Regions from separate parts of the Streptomyces sp. NPDC087845 genome, predicted to be linked through region 2. Evidence: riboswitches for the same ligand, from Rfam matches in the RefSeq annotation. Region 2 holds a riboswitch; each other region holds the start of a gene.

The links. A riboswitch is a leader RNA that binds a small molecule or an ion and turns the genes downstream of it on or off. The one in region 2 is predicted to bind thiamine pyrophosphate.
Region 1: linked by a shared signal. The riboswitch ahead of ACIOMQ_RS38470 (thiamine ABC transporter substrate binding subunit) and the one ahead of thiO (glycine oxidase ThiO) in region 2 are both predicted to bind thiamine pyrophosphate.
Region 3: linked by a shared signal. The riboswitch ahead of thiC (phosphomethylpyrimidine synthase ThiC) and the one ahead of thiO (glycine oxidase ThiO) in region 2 are both predicted to bind thiamine pyrophosphate.

The regions. Positions count from the first base shown of each region.
Region 1 covers NZ_JBIUVC010000028.1:22,644-30,012, reverse strand. Annotated here, with positions in the region: gene ACIOMQ_RS38490 (LOG family protein) at 1-260, shown strand, start outside; gene ACIOMQ_RS38485 (SRPBCC domain-containing protein) at 300-752, opposite strand; gene ACIOMQ_RS38480 (ABC transporter ATP-binding protein) at 956-1,981, opposite strand; gene ACIOMQ_RS38475 (ABC transporter permease) at 1,984-3,597, opposite strand; gene ACIOMQ_RS38470 (thiamine ABC transporter substrate binding subunit) at 3,744-4,922, opposite strand; TPP riboswitch at 4,927-5,043, opposite strand; gene rlmN (23S rRNA (adenine(2503)-C(2))-methyltransferase RlmN) at 5,100-6,206, opposite strand; gene ACIOMQ_RS38460 (phosphatidate cytidylyltransferase) at 6,311-7,369, opposite strand, start outside.
Region 2 covers NZ_JBIUVC010000007.1:316,851-324,219, reverse strand. Annotated here, with positions in the region: gene ACIOMQ_RS20445 (deoxyribonuclease IV) at 1-39, opposite strand, end outside; gene pknB (Stk1 family PASTA domain-containing Ser/Thr kinase) at 46-1,962, opposite strand; gene ACIOMQ_RS20435 (thiazole synthase) at 2,074-2,868, opposite strand; gene thiS (sulfur carrier protein ThiS) at 2,871-3,185, opposite strand; gene thiO (glycine oxidase ThiO) at 3,182-4,363, opposite strand; TPP riboswitch at 4,361-4,474, opposite strand; gene ACIOMQ_RS20420 (NAD(P)/FAD-dependent oxidoreductase) at 4,772-6,043, shown strand; gene ACIOMQ_RS20415 (Rv2175c family DNA-binding protein) at 6,115-6,480, shown strand; gene thiE (thiamine phosphate synthase) at 6,601-7,254, shown strand; gene metF (methylenetetrahydrofolate reductase [NAD(P)H]) at 7,354-7,369, shown strand, end outside.
Region 3 covers NZ_JBIUVC010000002.1:495,543-502,911, forward strand. Annotated here, with positions in the region: gene ACIOMQ_RS07865 (DUF5326 family protein) at 1-76, shown strand, start outside; gene ACIOMQ_RS07870 (helix-turn-helix domain-containing protein) at 321-1,091, shown strand; gene ACIOMQ_RS07875 (SsgA family sporulation/cell division regulator) at 1,193-1,630, shown strand; gene ACIOMQ_RS07880 (YibE/F family protein) at 1,711-3,033, opposite strand; TPP riboswitch at 3,104-3,237, shown strand; gene thiC (phosphomethylpyrimidine synthase ThiC) at 3,230-5,020, shown strand; gene ACIOMQ_RS07890 (transposase) at 5,291-5,776, shown strand; partial or broken gene ACIOMQ_RS07895 (ankyrin repeat domain-containing protein) at 5,712-5,858, shown strand; gene ACIOMQ_RS07900 (FAD-dependent oxidoreductase) at 6,012-7,369, shown strand, end outside.

The DNA.
Region 1 (7,369 bases), on a different contig from region 2:
CGGCGGGCGTGATCTTCCTGCCCGGCGCGGCCGGCACCGTACAGGAGATCTTCGACAACGCGACGCCGAACTACTACGGCTCGCGCGGCGGTCCGACCCCGATGGTGCTGGTCGGCCGCGCCCACTGGACGCGGGGGCTGCCCGCGTGGCCCCTGCTGCGCGCGCTGGCCGGCGGCCGGACGATGGAGTCCCGCATCGCACTCGTCGACACGGTGGACGAGGCGCCCGAGGCACTCGCCCGGCTGTCGGCGGACGGGTAGCCGGGGCCGGTCGCCGGCCGGCGACCGGCCGCGGCGGGTTCAGCGGGACGCGAGGCGGGCCACCAGCGCGTCGAAGAAGGCCTCCCAGCCGTCCTCGGCCGCCGCGTACTGCTCGGCCGTGAGGTTGCCCCCGCGCTGTCTGAAGACCATTTCGGTGGTCTTCCCGCCGCGGTCGGCGAGGGTGACGGTGACGGTCTCGCCCTCGATGCCGGCGGGCGCGGTGGCGTCCTTCAGCGTGAAGACCAGCCGCTCGGGCGCGACCACCTCGCGGTAGACCCCGTGGAACGGCATCTCGGTGCCCGGCACCACGATGACCAGGCTCCAGGCGCCGCCCGGCCTGACGTCCATCGACACCCGGTCGAGCGGAACCTCGGCGTCCCCGCCGTACCAGGCGGCGAAGTGCTCGGGGGTCGTCCACGCCTCGAAGACGCGCTCCGGCGGGGCGTCGAGGACCCGGGTGATGTCGATGCCCTCGCGTGCTGAACCGGTCATTGTTCCCGTCCTTCCCGGAGTCGCTCCGGATCTTCCGCATGTCCTCCCCAGCTTGCACGGACACCACCGTGCCGACCTGGCGCGAACGACCCGGTCCGGACCGCCCGGCAGTCCCGGACGGCCGGAAACGGCGGGCGCGGGCGTCGGACACGGCTCGGCCGGTCCAGTGAACGCGGGCGGGCCCTCGTCGGGCGCGAGTCCGGTCAGCGGACGGCGGGCAGGACGACGGTCTCCGCCGCGTCGAAACCGACCCCGACCGTCGCGCCCTCCTCGGGGGCGTCCCGCAACGGGTACTCCGCCTCCAGCACCGGACCGTCCTCGGGCATCAGCTGTACGGCGACATGGTTGCCCCGGAACGTACGCGTTCCCACCGTGCAGCGCAGCCCGTCGTCCGGGGCGACGATCCGGACCCCGGCCGGGCGCACCAGCAGATCGCACGCCCCCTGCGGCGAGCCCTCGGGCACCGGCACCTCGCCCCACACCGTGTCGGCGGCCGTGCCGGTCACCGTCGCCTCCACCACGTTGTCGAAGCCGAGGAACCGGGCGACGAAGGCGGACGCGGGCCGCTGCCAGACCTCCAGCGGGGTTCCCACCTGGGCGATCCGTCCGTCGCGCATCACCACCACCCGGTCGGCGAGGGCGAACGCCTCGCCCTGGTCGTGGGTGACGGCGAGCACCGTCGTACCCAACCGTCCGAAGAGCGTGCGCAGTTCGACGACGAGCCGTTCACGCAGGCCGCGGTCGAGCTGGCCGAGCGGCTCGTCCAGCATCAGCAGTTTGGGGCGCGGGGCGAGCGCCCGCGCGAGGGCGACACGCTGCTGCTCACCGCCGGACAGCGCGCCGACGGCCCGCCGCTCGGCGCCGGGCAGGCCCACCAGGTCGAGGAGTTCACCGACCCTGCTCGCCTGATCGCGTCGCGGCATCCCCCGCATCCGCAGCCCGAAGGCGACATTGGCGCCGACGTCCCGGTGCGGGAACAGCTGGTGGTCCTGGAACATCAGGCCGAGACCGCGCCGGTGCACCGGCACGCCCGCCTGGTCCGCGCCGTCCAGCAACACCCGGCCGCCGTCCGGCGGGTGCAGCCCGGCGACCACCCGCAGCAGGGTCGACTTGCCGCTGCCGCTCGGCCCCAGCACGCACACGATCTCGTGCTCGGCGACCTCCAGGTCCACCCGGTCGAGCGCGGCTCGCTCGCCGAAGCGGACCGTGGCCGATTCCAGTGTCAGCATCTCTAGAACTCCCCGGACCGGTCCGTGCGCATACGTTCGAGCAGCAGCAGCGAGAGGGCGCAGACCACCATCAGAAGGGTGCTGAGGGCCATCGCCTGGCCGTAGTTGAGCTCCCCGGCCCGCCCCAGCAGCCGGGCCACGGCGACCGGCAGCGTCGGGCGGTCGGGCCGCGCGATGAACACCGTCGCGCCGAACTCGCCGAGCGACACGGCGAACGCGAAGCCGGCCGCGACCAGCACTGCCCGTCGCACCAGCGGCAGATCGACCTCCCGCCAGGCCCGCAGGGGTGATGCGCCGAGCACCGCGGCCGCCTCCCTCAGCCGCCCGTCCACCGCGCGCAGGACCGGCAGCATGGTCCGTACGACGAAGGGCACACCGACCAGCGCCTGGGCGAGCGGCACCAGAATCCATGACGTCCGCAGATCCAGCGGTGGCTTGTCCAGGGTGATCAGGAAACCGAAGCCGACGGTGACCGCGGACACCCCGAGCGGCAGCATCAGCAGGGCGTCGAAACCGCGCACGAGCCGGCCCCCGCGCCGGGTCAGCGCCGCGGCGGCGAGCCCGCCGACTACCAGCGCGACGACCGTCGCGACGAGTGCGTACTGCAGTGAGTTCCACACCGCTTCGAGCGGCGCGACCAGGAATGTACCGCCGCCCGCGTCCACGGACCGCAGGGCTCGGTAGTAGTCGAAGCCATGGCCGCCGGGGGTGTCCAGCGAGCGCTCCACCAGCACCCCGAGCGGCAGCAGGATCAGCACCAGCACGGTCAGCAGTACGCCGCAGAGCAGCGCCCACGCTCCGGCGCCGCGCGGCCTGCGGGCGGTCTGCGCCGGGTCGACCAGTCTCAGCGCGGTCTCCCTGCGCCGTACGGTCCACGCGTGCACGGCGAGGATCGCGCCGACCGCGGCGAACTGCACCAGCGTCAGCACGGCCGCCGTCGGCAGGGCGAGCAACTGGGCCGTCTGCCGGTAGATCTCCACCTCCAGCGTGGAGTACCCCGGACCGCCGAGGATCTGTACGACCCCGAAGGAGGTGAAGGTGAAGAGGAAGACCATCAACGCGGCGGCGGCCACGGCGGGTGCGAGGGCCGGCAGGGTGACCCGCCGCCAGGCGGCGAACCGCCCGGCACCCAGCACCCGCGCGGCCTCCTCCTGCCGCGGGTCGAGTTGTGACCACAGCCCGCCCACGGTCCGTACGACCACCGCGTAGTTGAAGAAGACATGGGCGAGCAGAATCGCCCAGACGGTGGTGTCGAGGCGTACGCCCCAGAGTTCGTCGAGGAACCCGCCGCGTCCCAGCAGCGCCAGGAAGGCCGTCCCGACGACGACGGTCGGCAGGACGAACGGCACGGTGACGACCGCCCGCAGCAGCTGCTTGCCGGGGAAGTCGAAGCGGGCGAAGACATAGGCGCCGGGCAGCGCGATCAGCAGAGTCAGCGCGGTCGAGGCGAGCGCCTGCCAGGTCGTGAACCAGAGGACGTCGCGGATGTCCGGCCGGGTCAGCACTTCGGCAACCCGGCCGAACTGCCAGACACCGTCCGCCTTCAGCCCGCGGCCGACGATCGCGGTGACGGGGTAGGCGAAGAACAGCGCGAAGAACGCGACGGGCACGGCCATCAGGCCGAGCCGCACCGCACTCCCGCGCCGCGCCTTCGCGCGCGCGAAGTCCGCGTGCCCAGAGCGGGCGCGCGGCTTCTCCCCCCGCGGCCCCTCCTCGGGCGCGCCCTTCCCGCCCGCGTCCGTTCCGCGTACGGGGGTCCGCGTTACTTCACTACGAGCGAGGACCACGACTGGACCCACTGCTCACGGTTCTTGGAGATCTTGTCGGGGGCGACGGTCGCCGGCGTGTCGACCGTCGCGCCGAACTTCGTGAAGAGTTCCGGCAGTTTCGCGCTCTCGTCGACCGGGTTCACGAACATGCTGAGCGGCATGTCCTCCTGGAACCTCTTGCTGATCAGGAAGTCCAGCAGGGCCTTGCCCCCCGCCTCGTTCTTCGCACCCTTCAGCAGGCCCGCGAACTCGATCTGGCGGAAGCAGGTCCCGGTGGCGACCCCGGTCGGTGCCTCGGCCGGCTGCGGCTTCGCGTAGAGCACCTCGACGGGTGGGCTGGAGGCGTACGACACGACGAGCGGCCGGTCGGCCTTGGCCTTCTTGCCGCCCGCGGAACCGGAGAACTCCTCGTTGTACGCCTGCTCCCAGCCGTCGACGACCTTGACGCCGTTGTCCTTCAGCTTCTTCCAGTAGTCCTGGTAGCCCTTCTCGCCGTAGGTGGCGACGGTACCGAGAAGGAAACCGAGGCCGGGCGAGGAGGTCTCGGCGTTCTCGGTGACGAGGAGGTTCTTGTACGCGGGCTTCGCCAGGTCGTCGAAGGTCCGCGGCGGCGCGAGCTTCTTCTCGGCGAAGTACTCCTTGTCGTAGTTGACGCAGATGTCACCGGTGTCGATCGGGGTGACCCGGTGCTCGGCGTCGAGTCGGGTGCCGGCCGCCACCTGGTCGATGCCCTTCGCCTCGTACGGCGTGAAGAGACCGCTGTCGAGGGCGCGGGAAAGCAGGGTGTTGTCGACACCGAAGAACACATCGCCGCGCGGTGATCCCTTGGTCAGGATCTCCTGGTTGAGCGCGACACCCGCGTCGCCGCTCTTCAGCACCTTGACGGTGTAGCCGGTCTGCTCGGTGAACTCCTTCAGCACATCCTTGGAGACGTTGAAGGAGTCATGGCTGACGAGCGTCACGGTCTTCGAGCCGGAGCTCTTCGTGCCGCCGGAACCGGAGTCCGACGTATCGGAACTCCCGCATCCGGCCAGTGCCGTGACGCCGAGCGCGGCGGCGACGGCCGTCGCCGCGAGGTGCGTGGTTCTGCGCGTGGTGCTCAATGTGGATTCCTCCTGGGTTTTGGCCAGGAAGAGACGCGGCCCCGCCCGCGAAAAGCGGGCAGGGCGCAACAGCATGAGTTGATGACCGAACTTCCTACCCGGAATGACCCGGGCGAGGTTCAGAGGGTCTGCGGCCGACCTGTTCTCGGTGCCGCACTCTCAGCGCTGTGGCGCTCCCCTGTCGGAATATGAAGTTGATTTGTATGAAGTTGATTTCAGGCCCAGGTTACACGGGCCGTTCCGGCCTCAGCGCTCGGCTGCCGCCAACTGACCGCAGGCTCCGTCGATCTCCTGGCCTCGGGTGTCCCGCACGGTCACCGGCACCCCGTGTGCCGCGATCGCCTCGACGAAAGCCTTCTCGTCCTCGGGCCGCGAGGCCGTCCACTTGGACCCGGGGGTCGGGTTCAGCGGGATCAGGTTGACATGCACCCGCTTGCCCTTGAGGAGTCGGCCGAGCAGGTCACCACGCCATGCCTGGTCGTTGATGTCCCGGATCAGCGCGTACTCGATGGAGATCCGGCGGCCGGACTTCTCCGCGTACTCCCACGCGGCGTCCAGCACCTCGCGCACCTTCCACCGCGTGTTCACGGGGACGAGTGTGTCGCGCAGCTCGTCGTCCGGTGCGTGCAGCGAGACGGCGAGGCGGCACTTGAACCCCTCGTCGGCGAAGCGGAGCATCGCGGGCACCAGGCCGACGGTGGAGACGGTGATCCCGCGCTGCGAAAGCCCCAGCCCGTCCGGCTCCGGATCGGTCAGCCGACGGATCGCGCCGACCACCCGCTTGTAGTTGGCGAGCGGCTCGCCCATGCCCATGAAGACGATGTTGGAGAGGCGTGCCGGGCCTCCCGGGACCTCCCCGTCGCGCAGCGCCCGCATGCCGTCCACGATCTGGTGGACGATCTCGGCGGTCGACAGATTGCGGTCGAGACCGGCCTGCCCCGTGGCGCAGAACGGGCAGTTCATCCCGCAACCCGCCTGCGACGAGATGCACATCGTCACCCGCTCCGGGTAGCGCATCAGGACGGATTCGACGAGCGTCCCGTCATGCAGCTTCCACAGCGTCTTGCGGGTGGTGTCGTCGTCGCAGCTGATGTGGCGGACCACCGACATCAGGCCGGGGAACATCGCCTCGGCGAGCCTGTCCCGCGAAGCGGCCGGGATGTTGGTCCACTCGGCCGGATCGTGCGCATACCGAGCGAAGTAGTGCTGCGAGAGCTGCTGGGCGCGGAACGGCTTCTCGCCGATCGCGACGACGGCTTCCTTGCGCTCGGCGGGCGTGAGGTCGGCGAGGTGCCGCGGCGGCTTCTTGGCTCCGCGGGGCGCGACGAAAGTGAGTTCTCCGGGCTTAGGCATGGTTCATCCAGTGTCGCAGACAAAGCAGTGAGGGCCCGCCGCCCTGTGGACAACGGACCCTCACTCGCACATGCCCAGGTCAGGGCGGTGAACCGCCCTCAGGATCAGCCGGATCCCACGAACAGCACCAGCAGCAGCCACACCACCGGAGCGGTCGGCAGCAGCGAGTCCAGCCGGTCCATGATGCCGCCGTGCCCCGGCAGGAGCGTGCCCATGTCCTTGATGCCGAGATCCCGCTTGATCATCGACTCGCCCAGGTCGCCGAGGGTGGCGCTGGCCGCGACCGCGAGCCCCAGCAGCAGCCCCTGCCACCAGGAACCGCCGTCGATCAGGAACTGCATGCACAGCGCACCGGCGACCATCGCGAAGGCGATGGCCCCGAACAGGCCCTCGCGGGTCTTCCCGGGGCTGATGCGCGGCGCGAGCTTGTGCTTCCCGAAGCGCCAGCCCACGGCGTACGCACCCGTGTCGCTGACCACCGTCAGCAGCAGGAAGGTGAGCACCCGCTGCGGTCCGTCGTCCGCGGTCAGGAGCATGGCGACGAAGGTGGCCAGGAACGGTACGTAGAACGCGGCGAACACGCCGGCCGTGACGTCCTTGAGGTAGCCCTCCGGAGGCTGGGTCATCCGCCAGACGAGCACCGCGAGTGCCGTCAGCGCCATCGCCACCCAGGCTCCCTCGGCGCCCCGCCAGTATCCGGCCACGACCATGGCCGCACCGCCGACAGCCAGCGGGACGAGCGGCGCCTTGATGCCCTTGCGCTCCTCCAACCGGGAGGTGAGCTCCCACAGGCCCACGACGACAGCGACGGCGACCACACCGACGAAGACGGCCTTCACGATGAACAGCGAGGCGACGATGACGGCGCCGAGCCCCACACCGACCCCTATGGCGGCTCGCAGATCACGGCCCGCACGTTTCTTCTGCGGGGGCGGTGGTGCGGTGGACATGGGCTCCTGCGGCTTCTCGTCGCGGAACAGGGGGCCGCCACTCAGGCGTGCGGCCCCCTGGTCCCTGTCATCACGGTCGTCAGCGTCTCTACCTGCGTCGGGAGCGTCCGGCACGATGGGCATGGGCCGAGTCTGCTGGGCGCCGTGCACATCGTATGCAGGACCCGCCGGAGCGGCCCGCATCTCGGGCGGACCCCAGTGGCCGGCTCCCTG
Region 2 (7,369 bases):
GCCGGCCACGGGAACATGGCCGCCGACGGGATTGCGCATGTGGATCTAGAGCCCCTTGGTCTTGATGGTGATGGTGCTGCCCTCGGGGGCCTGTTCGCCGCCGTTGACGGACTGGCCGGCGATGGTGTCGCTGAAGGAGAGGAACGGCCGGTCGACCTTGACCTCGAAGCCCGCGTCCTCCAGCTCGCTCCTGGCGTCGTCGACGTCCTTCCCGGTGACGTCCGGTACGTCGATCATCCGCGGCCCCTTGGAGACCGTGAGTGTGATGGTGTCGCCCTCGGCGGCCCGGCTGCCCCGGGCCGGCGACTGATGGGCGATGTCGCCCGCGACCTCGGGGGAGTTGACCCGGTCGGGCAGCACCTCGGTCTTCAGACCCTCCTCGTCCAGCGCGGCGGTGGCGTCCTCGACGGACAGCCCGGTGACATCGGGGACGTCGACCGGAGCGCCCTTGCTGACGAACAGGGCGACGGCGGAGTCCGGGTGGCGCTCGGCGCCGGCCGCGGGGTCGGTGCGGATCACCTCGCCCCGGCCCGTCTCCTCGCTGAACTCCTTGGTGACCATGCCGGGCACGAGTCCGGCCTTCTTCAGCTCCCGCCTGGCGTCGGCGAGCGCGCGGCCCCGGACATCGGGCACCTTCACGATCTCGGGGCCGCGCGAGACGACGAGCGTCACCGCGTCGTTCCCCCGGATGCGGGCGCCGGACTTCGGGTCGCTGCCGACGACCTTGCCGCGCTCCACGGTGTCGCTGTAGGAGCGCTTGACGCCCTTGAGCTCCAGACCGGCGTCCGAGAGACGCTGCTGGGCGGTCTTCTCGGTCTGGCCGAGCAGGGAGGGGACCCGGGTGAACTGCCCGGAATTGATGTACCAGACACCGGTGCCGGCCCCCAGCACCAGCAGGACGGCGACGACCGCGGCCATGACGGCGCGCCGCGGACCGGGGAACCACGCTCCGCGCTGTGCGGGCCGCGTCGGTATCTGCGGGGGCAGCTCCAGCCGGCTGGTGTGATGGGCGACGCCCTGGCCGGCCGGGAGCAGCCGCGGGATCACGCTCGTACGGTCCTCGGCGGCGTCGCGCGCCTCGGCGAGGGCCTGCGGCGGTACGGCGTCCAGCTGGGCGTCGGTGAGGCCGGAGCGGGCCTCGCGGGTCTCGGCGAGCAGCGCCACCGCGTCGAACGGCCGGACCTCGGGGTTGCGGGCGGTCGCGCTCGCCACCAGGTCGTCGAGCGCGACCGGGAGCCCCGGGACGGCGGCCGACGGGGCCGGGACGTCCTCGTTGAGGTGCTGGTAGATGACCTGGGCGGGGGTGTCGCCGGAGCGCGGCTTGGAACCGGTCAGCATTTCGTACAGGACGACACCGCAGGCGTACACATCGGTGCGGGTGTCCGCCGTGCCGTTCTCTATCTGCTCGGGGGCGAGATAGGAGACGGTGCCCAGGACGGACCCGGTGGTGTTGGTGACGGCGCCCACCGCCCGTACGAGACCGAAGTCGGCGACCTTGACCCGGCCGTCGTCCCCTATGAGGACGTTCTCCGGCTTCATGTCGCGGTGCACGAAGCCCGCGCGGTGCGCGGCGCCGAGGGCGGCGAGGACCGGCTCCAGGATGTCCAGTGCGGCTCTCGGCTGCAGGGCGCCGCGGTCGCGCAGTACGTCGCGCAGGGTGCAGCCCGCGACGTACTCCATCGCGAGATAGACGTACTGCCCCTGGGCGCCCTGGTCGAACACCGCGACCACATTGGGGTGCGCGAGCCGGGCCACGGACTTGGCCTCGCGGATGAAGCGCTCGACGAACGAGGCGTCGGTGGCGAGCGCCGGGTGCATCACCTTGAGGGCGAGCACCCGGTCGAGCCGGGTGTCCACGGCCCGGTAGACCGTGGCCATGCCGCCCACGGCGATGCGGGCATCGACGCGGTAGCGGCCGTCGAGCAGCTGCCCGACGAGAGGGTCCTGGAGGGTCGTATCCACGCATGCGAGTCTACGAGCCGCCACGGACACGTCCGACGGGCCGGAGCGGTCCCGGGGCCGTACTGCAGCCGAGCCGTGACAGGGACATGCGTCCACCGGCGGCCCGGCGGGTCAGAAGGCCGGGTGCTCCGGGTCCAGCGCCGCCCGCCCCTCCACCGGCGACGAGGCCTCGGCGAAGTGCCGGCGCGGGATCCGGCCCGCGCGGTACGCCAGTCGCCCGCCCGCCACCGCGTGCCGCATCGCCGCGGCCATCAGCTCGGGCTCCTGGGCCCGGGTCACCGCGGACGCCAGCATCACCGCCGCGCACCCCAGCTCCATCGCGAGCGCCGCGTCCGAGGCCGTCCCGGCGCCCGCGTCGAGAATCACCGGCACCCGGGCCTGCTCGACGATCAGCTGGAAGTTGTGCGGATTGCGGATGCCGAGGCCGGAGCCGATGGGGGAGCCGAGCGGCATGATCGCCGCGCACCCCGCGTCCTGGAGCCTGCGGGCCAGGACCGGGTCGTCATTGGTGTACGGCAGCACGGTGAACCCGTCGTCCACCAGGGTTTCCGCGGCGTCGAGCAGCTCGATCGGGTCGGGCAGCAGGGTCCGCTCGTCGGCCACCACCTCCAGCTTGATCCAGTCGGTGCCGAGCGCCTCGCGGGCCAGCCGGGCGGTCAGCACCGCCTCGCCCGCGGTGAAGCAGCCCGCCGTGTTCGGCAGGACGCGGATGGAGAGCCGCCGGAGGACGGAGAGCACCGAGCCCTGCACGGCCGGATCCAGGCGGCGCATCGCCACGGTGGTCAGTTCGGTGCCGGAGGCGGTCAGCGAGCGTTCCAGCACGTCGAGGCTGGGCGCCCCGCCGGTCCCCATGATCAGCCGGGAGCCGAAGGAGGTGTCGCCGAGGGTGAAGAGGTCGTCGGGCATCGTCAGCCTCCCTGGACCGCGGTCAGGACCTCGACGCGGTCACCGTCACCGAGCGCGGCGGTGGACCACCGGCCGCGCGGGACGACGGTCTCGTTGACGGCGGCGGCGACGCCGGAGTGCGCGGCGGTCAGGGTGGCGACGAGGACGTCGAGGGTGGTGCCCGCGGGGAGGAGGCGCACCTCGCCGTTCACGGACACGGAGAGGGGCGCGGATTCGGCGGGGGAAGGGGAGGGGGAAGGGGGAGGGGAGGGGGAAGGGGGAGGGGAGGGAGAAGGAGAGGGGGAGCCGGGCTCGGAGAGTGGTGCGGGCTCGGTCATGCGGGCTGCTCCTGACGTACGGGGGCGGCGGGCGGGAAACGGTGCGGAGTGAAGGGGCGGGCCACCTCGGGCAGTTCGCCGTCGGCCAGCAGCGCGGCCATGGCGTCTCCGGTGACGGGGGTGAGCAGCACCCCGTTGCGATGGTGGCCGGTGGCCAGGTGGAGGCCGGGCAGGGTGGTGGGGCCGAGCAGCGGGGCGTTGTCGGGGGAGGCGGGACGCAGGCCGGCCCGGGTCTCGGTGAGCGGCAGCTCGGTGATGCCGGGCACCAGCTCGTGCGCGTCCCGCAGCAGCTCGTAGACGCCGCCCGCGGTGACGGTGGTGTCCCAGCCCATCTCCTCGCTGGTGGCGCCGACGACCAGTTCGCCGTTCTCCCGCGGGACGAGATAGACATGACTGCCCCGGACCACGGCCCGGACCGTCCGGGTGAGGAAGGGCGCGTACGGTGCGGGCACGGTCAGCCGCAGCACCTGCCCCTTCACCGGCCGGACCGGCGGCACGGCCTCGTCCGGCAGCCCCGGGAGCCGGCCGCTGAGGCTGCCCGCGGCGAGTACGACCTGGTCGGCGCCCAGCTCCGTACCACCGGCGAGCACGGCTCCGGCGGCCCGGTCGCGTACGACCGCCAGGCGCTCCACCCAGCCGCGGTGGAAGACCACCCCGGCCCGCTCGCAGGCGGTCAGCAGTGCGGCGGCCAGCCGGCGTGGATCGATCTGGTGGTCGCCGTCGACCCGCAGACCGCCGCGGACACCGGGCGCGAGCATGGGCTCCAGACGGCGGCAGTCGCGGCCGCCGAGCCACTCCGACTCCAGGCCCGAACGCTGCTGCAGGGCGTGCAGTTCCCGCAGATGGGCACGGTCGTCGGAGTCCAGCGCGACGGCCAGGGTGCCGCAGGCGCGGAAGCCGGTCTCCTGACCGCTCGCCGCCTCCAGTTCGGCCGCGAAGGCCGGATAGCGCGCGGCCGAGGCGACATTGAGGCCCAGCAGCATCTGTTCGCCGTAGTGGAGTTCGGTGACGGCGGCCAGCATGCCGGCCGCCACTTGAGCGGCTCCGCCGCCCGGTTCGGGATCGGCGACCGCGGTGCGCAGTCCGCGCTGCGCGGCCCGCCAGGCGGTCACCAGACCGATGATCCCGCCCCCGACGACCAGGACGTCGGATCCGTTTTTGTTCCGAGAAGAACGCATGGGCGTCCAGCCCCTCCCTTCGCCGGCATGACCCGGATCAGGTTCGTACGGTCGGAGGCCGCCCCAGCCTCCCTCTCAGCCCGGTGCGTCCGGGCTCCCGCGAGTCTTTTACGTCGGCCACCCTAAACCTCGTTCCCCGGGCCCGGTAAGGGAGCAGGGCCCGTGGCCCGTTCGCTCGCTCGGATTCCTCCCTCATGGCCTCAAAGGCAGGGGAGGCGCCCCTCCGTGCAGCCGGAGCAGGGCGGAACGACATCCTCCGGCCACTGCGTCTCCACCGTCGCCGCTCTCGCGGACGGCCGGGTCCGGCCGGAGGAGAGAGGGGAGTGGGAGCCGTAGGAGGGAAGCGGAACGAGCACCGTGGAAGAGGTCCCCTACCCTGATGAATCGTCAGGTGCTTATGGTGTACGGGTGAGCGAGCAGCAGCAGTCGGAGCAGCCGGACGGGGCGGAGCGGCCCGACCCGTCGGCCGGGCGTCGCGTCGTCGTCGTCGGCGCGGGCATGGCCGGCGTACAGACGGCGGTGGCCCTGCGGGAACAGGGCTTCACCGGCCCCGTCGTCCTGATCGGCGCCGAACCGCACCAGCCCTACGACCGGCCCCCGCTGTCCAAGGCGGTACTGCTCGGCAAGGCCGAGGACTCCGCGTTCGACATCGACTTCGAGGCGCTGGACATCGATCTGCGACTGGGCCGCGAAGTCACCGGTGTGCGGCCCGGCGCGCATGAGCTGGACACCCCCTCGGGTCCCGTGCCCTACGACTTCCTGGTGATCGCGACCGGTGCCGAACCGGTCGTCCTGCCCGGCTCCGAGGGCCTTCCCGGCGTCCATCTGCTGCGCACCCTCGACGACGCGGCACGACTGCGCCCCGTCCTCGACGAGCAGCACGGCGTCGTGGTCGTCGGAGCGGGCTGGATCGGCGCCGAGTTCGCCACCGCGGCCCGCGCCGCGGGCTGCGCGGTCACCGTCGTCGAGGCCGCCGAGCAGCCCCTCGCGGGCGCGATGCCGGCCGAGGTCGCCGCCCCGATGACCGCCTGGTACGCCGAGATCGGCGCCGAACTCCTCACCGGAGCCCGGGTCGCCCGCATCGAACCGGGCCGGGTGGTCCTCACGGACGGCCGCGAGATCCCGGCCGGAGCGGTCGTCGTCGGAATCGGCGCACGGCCCGCCACCGGCTGGCTGGCCGGCTCCGGCATCGCGCTCGGCGCCGACGGATCGGTGACCGCCGACGGCGCGCTGCGCACCTCGCAGCCCGATGTGTACGCGGTCGGCGACTGCGCCTCGTTCCCGTCCACCCGGTACGGCGAACGCCTTCTCGTCCACCACTGGGACAACGCCCTCCAGGGCCCCCGGACCGCCGCCGCCAACATCATCGCCGCCGCGGCCGGCGGTGACCCGGCGCCGCGGACGTACGACCCCGTGCCGTACTTCTGGTCCGAGCAGTTCGACCGGTTCGTGCAGTACGCGGGCCACCACGGCGGCGCCGACACCCTGCTGTGGCGCGGCGAGCCCACCGGCCCCACCTGGTCGGTGTGCTGGCTGCGCGACGGCGTCCTGGTCGCGGTCCTCGCCGTCGGCCGGCCGCGCGACCTGGCGCAGGGGCGCAGGCTCATCGAGGCGGGCGCCCGCCTCGATCCGGCGCGCGCCGCCGACCCCGCCGTCCCCCTCAAGTCGGCGACCCTCTGACGGCGTACCCCGGCGCCCCGTACGGTCGGCCCGGCTACCGACTGTCGGTCCGGGATGGCACGCTTGTCCCTGTGACCGAGATTGACGCAAAGATCGATGCTCTCGTCCCCGCCTGGCTCCACCTCCCCGACATCGCCGAAATGCTCGGTGTCGAGGTGACGCGCGTGCGCCAGCTGGTCAAGGAGGGCCAGCTCATCGCCGTACGACGTGGTGAGAACCGGGCGCTCCAGGTGCCTGCCGCCTTCATCGACGGCGACAAGGTGGTCAAGGGCCTCTCCGGCACCCTGACGCTCCTGAGGGACGACGGCTACACCGACGAAGAGATGCTGGAATGGCTCTTCACCCCCGACCCGACCCTGCCGGGCACCCCTGCCCAGGCACTGAGCGAGAATCGCGGCACGGAGGTGAAGCGCCGCGCCCAGGCGCTCGCCGTCTGACCGCCGACCGTACGTGAGGTGCGGGCCGCGCAGCACCGCGCGGCCCGCACCCCGCGCCGGATCCGGCGACCGCTCCACCCGCTCTCCAGCTCCGCCATGCTCTCCAGGGGGAACCGCATCATGTCCACGCCCAGCGTGCCGCTGTCCGACGCCCGGCTCTATCTGTGCACGGACGCCCGCAAGCGCCAAGGCGACCTTCCCGCGTTCCTCGACGCGGTCCTCTCCAGCGGGGTGGACATCGTCCAGCTGCGCGACAAGGGCATGGAGGCGGCGGAGGAGCTCGAACACCTGGCGGTCTTCGCCGACGCCTGCAGGCGTCACGGCAAGCTTCTCGCGGTGAACGACCGGGCCGATGTCGCCCACGCCATCGGCTCCGACGTGCTGCACCTGGGCCAGGGCGACCTGCCGGTCCCGGCCGCCCGCGCCATCATCGGCGAGGGCGTGGTGATCGGCCGCTCCACGCACGCCGAGTCCGAGGTCGACGCGGCCGCCGCCGAACCCGGTGTGGACTACTTCTGCACCGGTCCGTGCTGGCCCACCCCGACCAAGCCCGGCCGCCATGCGCCGGGTCTGGACCTCGTGCGGTACGCCGCCTCGCTCGGCACCCGGCGCCCGTGGTTCGCCATCGGCGGGATCGACGCGGGCAATCTCGACGAGGTGCTGGACGCCGGAGCACGCCGGGTGGTCGTCGTACGGGCGATCACCGAGGCCGCCGATCCGGCGGCCGCCACTGCCGGGCTGGCCGGGCGAATCCGGGCGCGCGCCGGAGCGTGATCCGGCCAGATGTCCGAGGGATGGACAAACAACCAGTCAATTCGGGCAATTAGCGCTGGTCTGGTCCTGCGGTCCCCGCGCTCTGGTTAACCTGCCCGTATGGCCCTTGGCACAC
Region 3 (7,369 bases), on a different contig from region 2:
CGTGATCCTGGTCGGCGGACTCGTCTTCGTCGTACGCAAGTTCATGTCGTCGTCCTCCTCGCGCGGCGACTGGTAGGACGATCGGAAGCCGACCGCGGCGATTAGCCCAGCTGAGCTAAGTAGAAGACGAAACGACACCCCTTGCGGATGCGGCCGATATGGTGGCAGTCCGCCGCCACCACCTGGGAATTAACTGTCCGTCACCACCCTGACCAGTGGTTTATACGGCGTTCGGTCTCCGAACCCCAGTCATGCGGCGGTTTGTGGGGGCGGCCCCCACAGGCGGGCTGACCGCCCGTCACCATGCCTGGGGGTGACCGTTGACCACGGCATCGAGCACTGCTGTACCGACGTTGATCGGTTCGGTTCAGCGAGCGCTGAGGCTGCTGGAAGCCGTGGGCGCCCATCGACAAGGGGCGCCCGCGAAGCAATTGGCCAGGGAAGCGGGCCTTCCCCTTCCCACCGCCTACCACCTGCTGCGCACCCTGACCCATGAGGGCTATCTACGCCGGGAGAGCGGTGTGTTTCTCTTGGGGACCGCGGCCGAGCGCCTGGTCGGGGAAGGTTCGCTGCAGAATCGTCGCAGCAGGATGACGGAGTCGCTGAGCCGCTGGCGCGACACCATCGGCGCACCGGTGTACTGCGCCGTCTACCGTGAGGGTGAGATCGAGCTCGTCGCGGTCGCCGACGCCCCCGCCACCCCCGCGGTGGCCGAGTGGGCGTCCTTCCGGGAGACCGGGCACGCCCATGCGATCGGCCAGTGTCTGCTGAGCCAGCTCGACGAGAAGGCCCGCGAGGACCATCTGGACCGGCATCCGGTGCGGCCGCTGACCCGCTACTCGGTGCGGGACCGCGCGACGCTCCTTGAGCGGTTGCGGTCATTGGAGCGGATGGAACCTGTCATCGAACGGCAGGAGTACGCCTTGGGGACGGTCTGCGCGGCCATCCCGATCACTGCCGGATTCACCGCCGCCGCGATGGCGATTTCAGTACCCCTGGAGCAGGAAGACCGGTTGCTCCCCGCAGTCGAACAACTACGTGGCGAAGTGGCCAACCTCTTGCGTTCGTTCGTGTTCTCTATCAGTATCTGAAAAATCACTCCTTGTGATCTGCTATCGCGTGCACCACGATGGCGTCAATAGGGCCACGGGGGATCATTCCTGGCCAGATTCATCTACTGCGGGGTTGAACGATGCGCGAGTCGGTTCAAGCTGAGGTCATGATGAGCTTCCTCGTTTCGGAGGAGCTCTCTTTCCGGATCCCGGTGGAGCTCCGGTATGAAGTGTGCGATCCGTATGCGATCCGGATGACCTTCCATCTGCCCGGCGACGCCCCCGTCACCTGGGCATTCGGCCGTGAGCTGCTGCTCGACGGCCTCAACAGTCCAAGTGGCGACGGCGATGTACACATTGGACCCACGGAGCCCGAGGGGCTTTCCGATGTACACATCCGGCTTCAGGTGGGCGAGGACCGCGCCCTCTTCAGGGCCGGTACGGCGCCGCTCGTGGCCTTTCTCGACCGGACGGACAAACTCGTGCCGCTCGGGCAGGAATGCACGCTGGGTGACTTCGAGGGCAACCTGGAGGAGGCCCTGGGCCGGATCCTGGCCGAGGAGCAGAACGCCGGCTGAAGAACACGGCGTCGCAGACCGGCCCGCCGGTCGAACGCGACACCTGCCGAACGGGTGAATCGCTCTCCGTACGGGGGCGTTCAAGGCTTCGTCCTGCGACGGCGGCCTCTCCCGGTCCGTACGGGTGCTGGAGCTCCGGCTTCCGCGCCGAGCCCTGTGCGGTCCGCGGAGACGACCAGCGCGGCGAGCACTGTCGTCACCGGCACCGAGGCGACCAGTCCGATCGAGCCGACCAGCGTCCGCACGATCTCCTCCGCCACCAGTTCGCTGTTGGCCACTGTCCCCACGCTGCTCTGGGCGATCGAGAACAGCAGCAGCAGCGGCAGCGCGGCGCCCGCGTAGGCGAGCACCAGCGTGTTGACGACCGAGGCGATGTGGTCGCGCCCGATCCTGATCGCCGCCCGGTAGAGCCCCCGCGCGCCCATCGTCGGGTTCGCCTGGTGCAGCTCCCAGACCGCCGATGTCTGGGTGACCGTCACGTCGTCGAGTACCCCGAGCGAACCGATGATGACACCGGCCAGCAGCAGGCCGCTCATGTCGATGTGCGGGTACAGGCCGTGGATGAGGCCGGTGCTGTCGTCGGTGTTGCCGGTCAGGCTCGCCCAGCCGATGAAGAGCGATCCGAGCAGTCCGATCAGCAGGAGCGAGATCAGTGTGCCGATCACCGCGACCGAGGTGCGCGCGGTCAGACCGTGGCACATGTAGAGCGCGATCAGCATGATCGCACTGGCCCCGATCACCGCGACGAGCAGGGGATTCGAACCCTGGAGGATGGCCGGGAGGATGAACAGGGTCAGCACGGCGAACGACACGGCGAGCGCGATCAGTGCCATCACTCCACGCATCCTGCCCACCGCGACCACGACCAGGGCGAAGATCCCGGCCAGCAGTGTCATCGGGAACTTCCGGTTCACATCCGTCACCGAGTACTGCAGGTCATGGGGCGCGTCGGGCGCGTAGGCCACGACCACGCCCTGCCCCTCGCGCAACTGACGCGGTGCGTCGGGCTGGACGATCTCGACGAAGGTCCGGCCCTTGTCGTGACCGGTCGTCACCTCGACGGTGGCCTTCTCGCACAGCCCCGGCCCGCTCCCCGACGGCGGGATGGTCTCGCCGCTGGTGGGCATCTGGGCGGCGTTCACTTCCTTGCAGTCCACCTTGTCGACGTTCACCACCTTTCCCTGCTGGGTCTGCCGGTCGAAACCGACACCGGTCCGCTCGTGCGGTGGCGCACCGCCCGGCCAGAGCACCGCCAGGCCGACGACGACCGCGGCGGCGAACGGGATGAGTACGGCCGCGATCACCTTGCGCAGATGCTTGGAGACGGGCGCGGCAGGACCATGACTGTGCGAGTGGCCGTGCTGATGGCCCTGTGGGTCGGGGTCGATATGGGGGGACGTCACCGGCCGATCATCGCAAGAAGGGAAGGGCCCTCTGTTCATCGCGCCGGACGGGGCGCTAGCGTGGAGGAACCTTTGCACACGCGGGAGCTCGGAGCACCGGGCTGAGAGGGCGCTGATATCCGTACGCCTGTACGGGACAGGCTGCGCCGACCGCCGAACCTGTTACCGGGTAATGCCGGCGTAGGGAGTAGGTCTCATGACCACATCGGACGCACGCACGCCTGCCTCGAACCAGAGCGACGAGGCCGGGAAGTCCATCGGCTGGCACAAGGGATACGTCCAGGGTTCACGCCCGGACCTCCGGGTGCCGGTCCGTCAGGTGCACCTCACCAACGGCAAGGACGTGACGCTGTACGACACGTCGGGGCCGTACACCGATCCCACCACGGAGACCGATGTCCGTCGCGGACTCGCACCGCTGCGGGAGAACTGGATCATCGCGCGCGGCGACACCGAGGAGTACCCGGGCCGCCCCGCCCGCCCCGAGGACGACGGGCTCAAGCACACCTCGCCGCGTGGCGGGCTGCGCAACCTCGACGCCGTCTTCCCCGGCCGGCCGCGGCTGCCCCGCCGCAGCCGGGACGGGCAGCCGGTGACCCAGCTCGCGTACGCCCGCCGGGGCGAGATCACCCCGGAGATGGAGTACGTGGCGATCCGGGAGAGCGTCGAGCCCGAGGTGGTGCGCGAGGAGATCGCCGCCGGCCGGGCCGTGCTGCCGGCCAACGTCAACCACCCCGAGATCGAACCGATGATCATCGGGAAGCGGTTCCTGGTGAAGGTCAATGCCAACATCGGCAACTCCGCGGTGACGTCCTCCATCGAGGAGGAGGTGGAGAAGATGACGTGGGCGACGCGGTGGGGCGCCGACACGGTCATGGACCTTTCCACCGGACGCAACATTCACACCACCCGTGAGTGGGTTCTGCGCAACTCCCCCGTGCCGATCGGCACCGTTCCCCTCTACCAGGCCCTCGAAAAGGTCGACGGCCGGGCCGAGGAGCTGACCTGGGAGATCTACAAGGACACCGTCATCGAGCAGGCCGAGCAGGGCGTCGACTACATGACGGTCCACGCCGGCGTGCGCCTGCCGTACGTCCCGCTGACCGCTCGACGCAAGACCGGCATCGTCTCCCGCGGCGGCTCGATCATGGCCGCGTGGTGCCTGGCGCACCACAAGGAGTCGTTCCTGTACGAGCACTTCGAGGAGCTCTGCGAGATCCTCGCCGGCTACGACGTGACGTACTCGCTGGGCGACGGTCTGCGCCCCGGCTCGATCGCCGACGCCAACGACGAGGCGCAGTTCGCCGAACTGCGCACGCTCGGCGAACTGAACACGATCGCCAAGCGGTTCGGCGTCCAGACCATGATCGAGGGGCCGGGCCATGTCCCGATGCACAAGATCAAGGAGAACATCGACCTCCAGCAGGAGATCTGCGAGGAGGCGCCGTTCTACACGCTCGGCCCGCTGACCACCGATGTCGCGCCGGCGTACGACCACATCACCTCGGGCATCGGCGCGGCGATGATCGCCTGGTGGGGCACGGCGATGCTCTGCTACGTCACGCCCAAGGAGCACCTCGGCCTGCCCAACCGCGACGATGTGAAGACCGGCGTCATCACGTACAAGATCGCGGCGCATGCGGCGGACCTCGCCAAGGGGCACCCGGGGGCGCAGGACTGGGACGACGCGCTCTCCGACGCCCGTTTCGAATTCCGCTGGGAGGACCAGTTCAATCTGGCTCTCGACCCGGTCACGGCACGGGAGTTCCACGACGAGACGCTGCCCGCCGAACCGGCGAAGACGGCGCACTTCTGCTCGATGTGCGGCCCGAAATTCTGTTCGATGAAGATTAGTAGAAGCATCACAGAGCAGTTCGGCGGTGAGGCGCCTGTGAACAGCGAGGATGATGTCACGGCCGGGATGCTGGCGAAGTCCGCCGAGTTCGCCGCTCAGGGCAACCGGTTGTACCTGCCGATTGCGGAGTGATCAGCCTCCTTCCCGCTGTCCTCCGGCTCGCGTGTCGAGGGACAGCAGGGCGGGAAGTTCCCACGCGGGTGCCCGCAGACGGGTAAGCACGGCGTGGGCAGGTGCGGTGCCGAACCTGCTTCTGGCCAACCCGATGGGGAGGTCTCCCAACGTCAGCCGACGGTGTCAGGCAGTTCGGCGGAGGCGGTGTCGGCCACTAGGCCCGTACTTCGCAGGTCACCCATTCGGGTAGATCAACTGATCACGGCCGATCAGTCATCGATCAGTGCAGTGGTCCGCGTTACAGAACCCGCCGAAGCGCGAAGGGAGCCGCCCGGCGGCCTCGCCACCGAGCCCGACGATCACGGCCTCGGGCGCTCGTGCGGCGGTCTGACCGCCAAGCTGCACCTGGCCGTCGAGCAGGGGCAGAAGCCCATGTCCATCGTGGTCACCGCCGGGCAGCGCGGGGACTCACCGCAGTTCGAGGCCGTCCCAGGCCGCGTCAGGGTCCCCCGGTTGAGGCCGGGCCGACCGCGCACCAGGCCGCGGCGGGTGCGCGCCGACAGGGCATATGCCTCTCGCAAGAACCGCGCCTACCTGCGCAAACGCGGCATATGCTGCGCCATCCCGGACAAGGCCGACCAGGCCCGCAACCGAAAGAAACTCGGCTCCTGCGGCGGCCGTCCGCCGAGGTTCGACCCGGAGGATTACACTCCTCGCCCACGGCGCCGATCCCGATCTCCGCGAAGATCACGGCATGGGCCGTTCCCCGCTTGACTGGGCGACGACCGGGCCCTATCCCGAAACGATTGCCATGCTTCTCGCGGCAGGCGCCCGACCGCACGACCGAGCCACGTGAACCATCCGTAGTACCAGGTCTCGTGATCCACCTTCGGCACACACCCTAGGTGGCGGAGGCGATGGCAGCACTCACTGGCGGCCCGCCCGCGGCTGCACCGACGATCCGGATCTCGCCTTGCGGCGCCCCCGAGCAGGGCTGACACTCGGAAATGTGAACACGACGGACATGTCACCGAGTGTCTCTTCGAACTCACACGGGGCACCGGCCGCCGACGTTCTGGTGGTCGGGGCCGGTCCGACCGGCCTCCTGCTCGCGGGTGACCTCGCCAAGTCCGGGGCCAATGTCACACTGTTGGAGCGACGCGACCACGAATCCAATCTGAGCCGCGCCTTCAGCCTCCATGCGCGAACCCTGGAGCAGCTCGACGCCCGAGGCCTGGCCGACGGACTCCTCCGTATCGGCACACCAACCCGGGCGCTGCATCCGTTCGGCTGTCTCAGTATCGACTTCTCCAGGCTGCGAACGCGCTTCCCTTTCATCCTCACCATTCCTCAGTGGCAGGTCGAGCGGGCCCTGCTGCGCCGGACCGAGGAAGCGGGAGCCACCATCCTCCGTGGGGCTCGGGTCACCGGGCTACGGCAGGACCCGGACGGCGTTGACGTGGACGTGTGCCATCCGGACGGCACCACGGCCACGCTTTGGGCCCGTTACGTCGTCGGTACGGACGGGGCGCACAGCACCGTCCGGCAGAGCCTGGGTATGCCGTTCCCCGGCAAGTCGGCCATCCGCTCCGTGATGTTGACTGATGTACTGCTCAACCGCGCCCCTGACGACGTCTTCAAGTTCAGCTCGAATGAAGAAGGTTTCACGTTCTTCGCGCCGTTCGGGGACGGCTGGTACCGGATCGTCGCCTGGGACCGGCACGAACAGGTGCCTGACGATGCGCCGATCACCTTGGAGGACGTCCGGGACATCACCAAGCGTACGATCGGCAACGACCTCGGGATGCACGACCCGCGGTGGCTTTCCCGCTTCCGCAGCGACGAGCGGCAGGTACCCCACTACCGGCAGGGACGAGTGTTCCTCGCGGGCGATGCCGCACACATCCACTCGCCCGCCGGCGGTATGGGCATGAACACCGGGATCCAGGACGCCGCCAACCTCGGCTGGAAACTGGCAGCCGTCCTGCACGGCTGGGCTGGTGACGCACTGCTGGACAGCTACCACGCGGAACGTCACCCGGTGGGGCGCATGGTCCTGCGCGTCAGTCACGTACTCCTCACGGCCGTCACCACCGGGTCACCTCTGATCCGCGCGTTGCGGGCCGCACTGACGACCGCCGTGCACCAGTTGGTCGTGGTGGAGGCGCGCGCAGCACGCGGCATTTCCGGCATCGGGATCACCTACCGGGCACCCCGCGGCTCTCATCCGCTCGTCGGACGCCGGGTACCGGACCTCCGCCTGGCAGGAAAACCGGCCCGGCTCTATGAGGCACTGCGGGAGGGCAAGTTCGTGCTGGTAGGCCGCGATGTTGCTGCGGTTGCCACGCCGTGGACGGGGCGAGTGGT